Methylocaldum szegediense: one gene and its partner. The protein of the gene in region 1 interacts with the protein of each later gene in a pairwise test. Links are inferred from orthologs where the notes say so. Each region holds a gene or a part of one and is shown in the gene's direction. Other genes may lie near its edges.

Region 1 (3,267 bases):
CCTGTTTCAGAAACGCCTCGGCGTTCTGCGGCAAAACTTTGTAGACGTTACGCGTATCCTGAACGGTCAGCGCCGTTATGACCGACGAGGGATAACAGCCGAGTCGGCAGACGGTTTCGATATCGGCCTGAATGCCGGCTCCGCCCGTGGGATCGTGTCCCGACAGGCACAGTACGACGGGAGGGGAGGGTTTCATCTTGGGGTACAAGCAGGATTTCGATCCCGCCAGTTTCCCATGACCGAGGGCGCTCGGCTAGACTGTACTCGATCGAGCTCGCGCGTTCGTCGGTACCTCTGCCCCGGATCGGACGCGTCGTCGTTAAAGCCCTGCATCGAGGTCCGGTCTTTCTTATCATTCGCGCCATTTTCTAGTAAAATCACAATGTTTTACCTGCCCGTATCTGGGTGGCGCATGCTTTTTACAAAACCGAGGTCGCTCGGTTTTTTTATCCATTACAACTCCAGTGAATCCGAACCAAGGAGATCCAATGGCGGTCGAACGCACCTTGTCCATCATCAAACCGGATGCCGTAGCTAAGAATGTGATCGGCGAAATTTACAGCCGTTTCGAGAAAGCAGGACTGAGAATCGTTGCGGCCAAGATGCTGCATCTTACCCGCGAGCAGGCGGAAGGGTTTTACGCCGTCCACAAGGAACGGCCATTCTTCAACGATCTGGTCAATTTCATGATTAGCGGCCCCGTGATGGTTCAGGTGCTGGAAGGCGAGAATGCCATCGCCAAGAACCGTGAGATCATGGGCGCTACCAATCCCAAGGAAGCCGCGCCCGGTACCATCCGTGCCGACTTTGCCGTCAGCATCGACGAAAACGCGGTGCACGGTTCCGACGGACCCGATACGGCGGCACAGGAAATCGCGTTTTTCTTCAAAGAGAATGAAATCTGTCCCCGTACCCGTTAGTTCCGGAGAGAAGCTGAATCTCCTCGGTTTCGATCGGAAGGCGATGGAAGCCTTCTTTGTCGAGCTCGGGGAAAAGCCGTTTCGTGCGACGCAGTTGCTGCAATGGATACATCAGCGTGGCGTCGACAATTTCGAGGCCATGACCAACCTGAGCAAGCCGCTCAGGGCTCGTCTGGCCGAGCGTTGCGAAATTCGGGGGCCGGACATTGCGGAAGTGCAGAAATCGACGGACGGCACTTGCAAATGGCTGCTGCAGCTCGATGACGGAAACCGCATCGAAACCGTTTTCATTCCCGAAGACGATCGCGGTACTTTGTGTGTATCGTCCCAAGTGGGTTGCGCCCTGGAATGCTCGTTCTGCTCTACGGCCAGGCAGGGCTTTAACCGCAATCTGAGCGCCGCCGAAATCATGGGCCAGCTCTGGGTGGCGCGGCGCGAACTCGGCGAAGAGCGGGTGACCAATGTGGTCCTCATGGGCATGGGCGAGCCGCTGCTCAATTTCAACAACGTGGTCGCCGCTACCAATCTGATGCTGGACGACTTCGCCTACGGACTCTCCAAGCGCAGGGTGACGCTCAGCACTTCGGGCATCGTTCCAGCCTTGGACAGGCTGGCCGAGGTGAGTGATATCTCCCTGGCGGTATCGCTGCACGCGCCGGACGACGAGCTGCGCAACGAATTGGTGCCGATCAACCGGAAATACCCGATCCGGGAGCTCTTGGCCGCCTGCAAGCGCTACGTCGGCCGCGAAAACCGCCGCAAGGTGACGTTCGAATACGTGATGCTCGATGGAATCAACGATACGCCCGCGCATGCCAAGGCCTTGATCCGGTTGTTGAGCCATGTTCCGTCCAAGGTCAACCTGATTCCCTTCAATCCGTTTCCGGGTTCCGGTTACCGATGCTCGAGTCCGGAAACCATACGCCGTTTCAGCGACATCTTGCACGCTGCCGGATTGATCGTCACGACACGCAAGACCCGTGGCGGCGATATCGATGCGGCCTGCGGCCAGTTGGTGGGACGGGTGAACGATCGTACACGCAGGCATTACCGGTTACAGGTTGTACAGCCATGAAACTTCGTATGCTGGTCGGTCCTTTGGTCTGCACGGCACTTGTCGCCTGTGCGGAGTTGAAAACGCACAAGAGCCGCGCCAACGATCCCTACAGTTCGCTCAGTCAGTCCGATATTTACGTCCAGAAGGGCATTCAATACATGGAAGCGGGCAATTACGAGGTAGCTCTGCAGGATCTGATGAAAGCCACCGAACTGGACGGAGAAAACAGCGAGGCCTACAACGCTCTGGCTGTGCTCTATCAGCGACTGGATCAGCCCGCCGACGCCGAACGCCGATTCAAAAAGGCCTTGTCGGTCAATCCCGAGAACTTCGGTGCCCGCAACAACTACGGCCGTTTTCTGTGCTCGCGTGGCCGCTACGCCGAAGCCATGAGCCAGTTTCAGGAGGTCATCGGTTCCAAGCTCTATAACTCGCCGTGGATTGCGCTCACCAATGCGGGCATTTGTGCCCGATCGGCGGGGCGAAAAGGGGAAGCGGAGGAGTATTTGCGCAAGGCGCTGGAGCATGATCCGCGCTTCGCCCCGGCGTTGATCGAGCTGGCCGAGCTAAGCCGCGAGACCGGTCAAAACATGTCCGCGCGTGCTTTCCTGGAACGTTACCATGCCGTGGCCAAGCCGGATCCGAGATCGCTTTGGATCGGCGTGGAAACGGAAGCCGCGCTAGGCAACTTTCAGGGAGCCCGGGATTACGCGCGAACCCTGCGTTCAAGGTTTCCGGACAGTAAAGAGGCCGCTCAGGCCAGGCGCTACGCTTCAGCCGATTGATTCCCGTTTTCAGTAACCCCACGACAAGCTTTTGACCATGGAAAAGATTCAGGCCATTCGCGGCATGCACGACATCTTGCCGGACCGCACGCCGCGCTGGCAGTACGTCGAGTCGGTGGTGCGCCGTATCATGGCAAGCTACGGCTATGAGGAAATCCGTCTGCCGTTGCTGGAGAAGACCGAGCTGTTCAAACGCTCCATCGGCGAGGTTACCGACATCGTCGAGAAAGAAATGTACACCTTCGAGGATCGCAACGGCGACTCCCTGACCCTGCGTCCCGAAGGCACGGCAGGCTGTCTGCGGGCGTGCATGGAGCATGGCCTGCTGTACAACCGGATCAACCGGCTCTGGTATTCCGGGCCGATGTTCCGCCACGAGCGTCCACAGAAGGGCCGCTACCGTCAGTTCCACCAGGTGGGCGTCGAGGTTTACGGCATCGACACACCCGATATCGACGTGGAACTGATTTTGCTGAGTTCCAGGCTGTGGCGCGAGCTCGGTATC
Region 2 (3,205 bases), 1.8 Mb from region 1 along the record:
CCCGTCGGCATGTCCGGGATCCGTCTCGAAGCCCGTGTGCATATCGTTACCGGGGCGGTCAGTGCGGCACAAAACATCGTCAAGTGCATTCGACGCTGTGGTCTCGAAGTCGAAGACATCATTCTGGAACAGCTCGCGTCTTGTACAGCTGTGTTGACAGAGGACGAGAAGGAGCTCGGGGTTTGCTTGGTGGATATCGGCGGCGGCACAACCGACGTCGCGGTATTCACCGACGGAGCGATTCGCCATACGGCCGTCATTCCCATTGCCGGCGATCAGGTGACGAACGATATTGCAGTCGCGCTTAGAACGCCAACCCAGTTTGCCGAAGAAATCAAGATCAAACACGCCTGTGCGTTAACCCAATTGGCCAAGCTGGAGGACACGATCGAGGTACCCAGCATCGGCGATAGACCGGCGCGCCAGATTTCCCGCCTGAATCTCGCTGAAATTGTCGAGCCGCGTTACGAGGAGTTGCTGTTGCTAGTGCAGCAGGAACTGCGCCGGAGCGGTTTCGAGGATTTGATCGCGGCCGGGATCGTGCTGAGCGGTGGTAGCGCCAAGGTCGAGGGATTAGTCGAGTTAGCGGAAGAAATTTTTCACATGCCGGTACGCTTGGGTTTGCCGCAATACGTCACCGGTCTGACCGATGTGATTCGCAATCCGATTTATGCGACCGGCGTCGGATTGCTTTTGTTCGGCAATCAGCACCAGGCGCTGGCAGGGAGATACATGCCTTTGGGAACCGGCATCAGAGGGTTGTTGGCAAGGATGAAAAATTGGTTCACGGGGAATTTTTAGGATTGAAAATTCGAGTGGAAGTGAGTTTAAAACGGGGTGGAAACAATGCAATTCGAATTAGTGGATTCTTATAGCCAAAATGCGGTAATCAAGGTTATCGGGGTCGGTGGTGGTGGCGGAAACGCCGTAAATCATATGGTCAACAGCCATGTCGAAGGGGTCGAATTCATATGCGCCAATACCGATGCGCAAGCATTAAAGAGTATTAAGGCAAAATCGGTGATTCAATTGGGAAATGCGCTGACCAAAGGATTAGGGGCGGGAGCGAACCCGGAAATCGGTCGGCAGGCGGCATTGGACGACCGCGATCGCATCATGGAAGTTCTGGAAGGAGCCGACATGGTTTTCATTACGGCCGGTATGGGGGGCGGAACCGGGACGGGAGCGGCGCCTGTGATTGCCGAGATTGCCAAGGAGGCCGGTATTCTTACGGTTGCTGTTGTAACCAAACCGTTTCCATTCGAGGGTAAGAAACGCCGCAGCGTGGCCGAAAAGGGCATTGAGGAACTCGGGCAGTTCGTCGATTCGCTGATTACGATTCCGAACGAGAAGCTTCTGACGGTGTTGGGTAAAGACGTCAGTCTGATCAACGCATTTGCCGCAGCGAACGACGTTTTGCTTGGCGCTGTGCAGGGCATTGCCGATCTCATCACCCGCCCAGGGCTCATCAACGTGGATTTTGCCGACGTGCGTACGGTAATGTCCGAGATGGGGATGGCCATGATGGGTACTGGCGTCGGGACAGGCGAACACCGCGCGCGCCAGGCTGCGGAAAAGGCCATCGCCAGCCCCTTGCTCGAAGACATTAATCTGCAAGGTGCGCGCGGCGTTCTGGTCAATGTGACCGCATGCCAGACGCTCTCCATAGGCGAATTCAACGAAGTGGGCGACGCGATAAGAGACTTCGCTTCGGATGATGCGATCGTCGTGATCGGTACCGCCATCGATCCGGAGTTGGATGACGAAGTGAGGGTTACAGTGGTTGCTACGGGTTTGAGCAACCAGCGCCAGACCAACGAGGCGCCGATCAAATTGGTGCATAAGCACACCGGTGAAATCGATTATGACCAGTTACAGCGTCCGACGGTAATCCGCAAGCAACCCAAGCACGATGTACGCGCGGAGACGAAGAAAGATATGGACCTTGATTATTTGGATATCCCGGCATTTTTGCGGCGCCAAGCCGACTGAAGAAGTTAGTGGGGACGTTTCGGTCCGCCCCGTCGCTCCTTTCTGCCCTGCAGGTTGTCCCGCCTAAGCAGCTTGACTATGCAGGGCTGTATGAAGGATTTTTGGGGGATAATTAGAACAAGACAGGTGAATCGAATGATCAGGCAAAGAACACTTAAAAATGTCATCAGAGGTACCGGCGTCGGGCTGCACACCGGGGAGAAGGTTTATTTGACCCTTCGTCCAGCTGCTCCGAACGTTGGTATCGTATTCCGCCGCGTGGATTTGCCTGAACCCGTCATAATCGAGGCGAGACCGGAAAATGTCGGCGAAACCACCCTGTCAACGACCCTTGTCAAGGGTGATGTGAAAATTTCCACCGTCGAGCACCTCTTGTCTGCCTTCGCGGGGCTGGGCATCGACAATGCCTACGTCGATGTCAGTGCCCCGGAAGTCCCCATCATGGATGGTAGCGCAGGGCCGTTTGTATTTCTCATTCAATCGGCCGGCGTCCAGGAACAAAACGCACCGAAGCGCTTCATCAGGATCAAACGCAAACTGAAGGTCGAAGACGGCGACAAATGGGCTAGTTTTGAACCATACGAAGGCTTTAAAGTCACTTTCACGATCGACTTCGAGCACCCCGCGTTTCGCAAGGAGGTACAGACAGCCAGCATCGACTTTTCTTCTACGTCTTTCGTGAAGGAAGTGAGCCGCGCGAGAACCTTCGGTTTCATGCGCGATATCGAAGCCCTGCGCAAACGGCGATTGGCCTTGGGCGGCAGCATGGATAACGCTATCGTGGTGGATAATTATCGTGTTTTGAACGAAGATGGTTTGCGTTGCGCGGATGAATTTGTGAAACACAAGATTTTGGATGCGATTGGAGACCTTTATCTTTTGGGGCACAGCCTTATCGGTTCGTTTACCGGCCATAAATCCGGGCACGGTCTGAACAATCGCTTGCTTATGGAGTTGCTCAAGCAGAAAGATGCTTGGGAATTGGTGACTTACATGGAAGATGACGTGTTGCCGATTTATTTCATGAGAGCAGCCCAGGCCGCCGGTTGATTCACGTTTAGTTCCGAGCCTTTTCTGGGCTCTATGATCAATCGAAACCGAATCCTAAACGGAACTGTGGCAGCGAGGCCGATGTCGAATTATCCGCCGCACCGCTCGTTTCCCGAGCAATCCTAATTCCCTGGGGCTGGGGAGCTTATCATCGGCGTGTTAT

The links.
Region 2: the proteins of rlmN (region 1) and ftsZ interact in binary tests that used the Escherichia coli proteins (3 or more experiments, as listed by UniProt). The link is inferred for Methylocaldum szegediense from one-to-one orthologs.

The regions. Positions count from the first base shown.
Region 1 is NZ_OX458333.1:2,302,164-2,305,430, reverse strand. The notes cover bases 1-2,944. They hold rlmN (23S rRNA (adenine(2503)-C(2))-methyltransferase RlmN), read left to right. Parts: upstream 1-894; coding sequence 895-1,995; downstream 1,996-2,944. Other genes in these bases: hisS (histidine--tRNA ligase), read left to right, coding at 2,800-2,944; pilW (type IV pilus biogenesis/stability protein PilW), read left to right, coding at 1,992-2,762; ndk (nucleoside-diphosphate kinase), read left to right, coding at 489-920; thiD (bifunctional hydroxymethylpyrimidine kinase/phosphomethylpyrimidine kinase), read right to left, coding at 1-196. In the rest of the region: more of hisS, read left to right, coding at 2,945-3,267.
Region 2 is NZ_OX458333.1:4,116,274-4,119,478, forward strand. Bases 38-2,919 are described here. They hold ftsZ (cell division protein FtsZ), read left to right. Parts: upstream 38-846; coding sequence 847-1,992; downstream 1,993-2,919. Other genes in these bases: ftsA (cell division protein FtsA), read left to right, coding at 38-801; lpxC (UDP-3-O-acyl-N-acetylglucosamine deacetylase), read left to right, coding at 2,128-2,919. In the rest of the region: more of ftsA, read left to right, coding at 1-37; more of lpxC, read left to right, coding at 2,920-3,042. UniProt on the Escherichia coli protein: Essential cell division protein that forms a contractile ring structure (Z ring) at the future cell division site. The regulation of the ring assembly controls the timing and the location of cell division.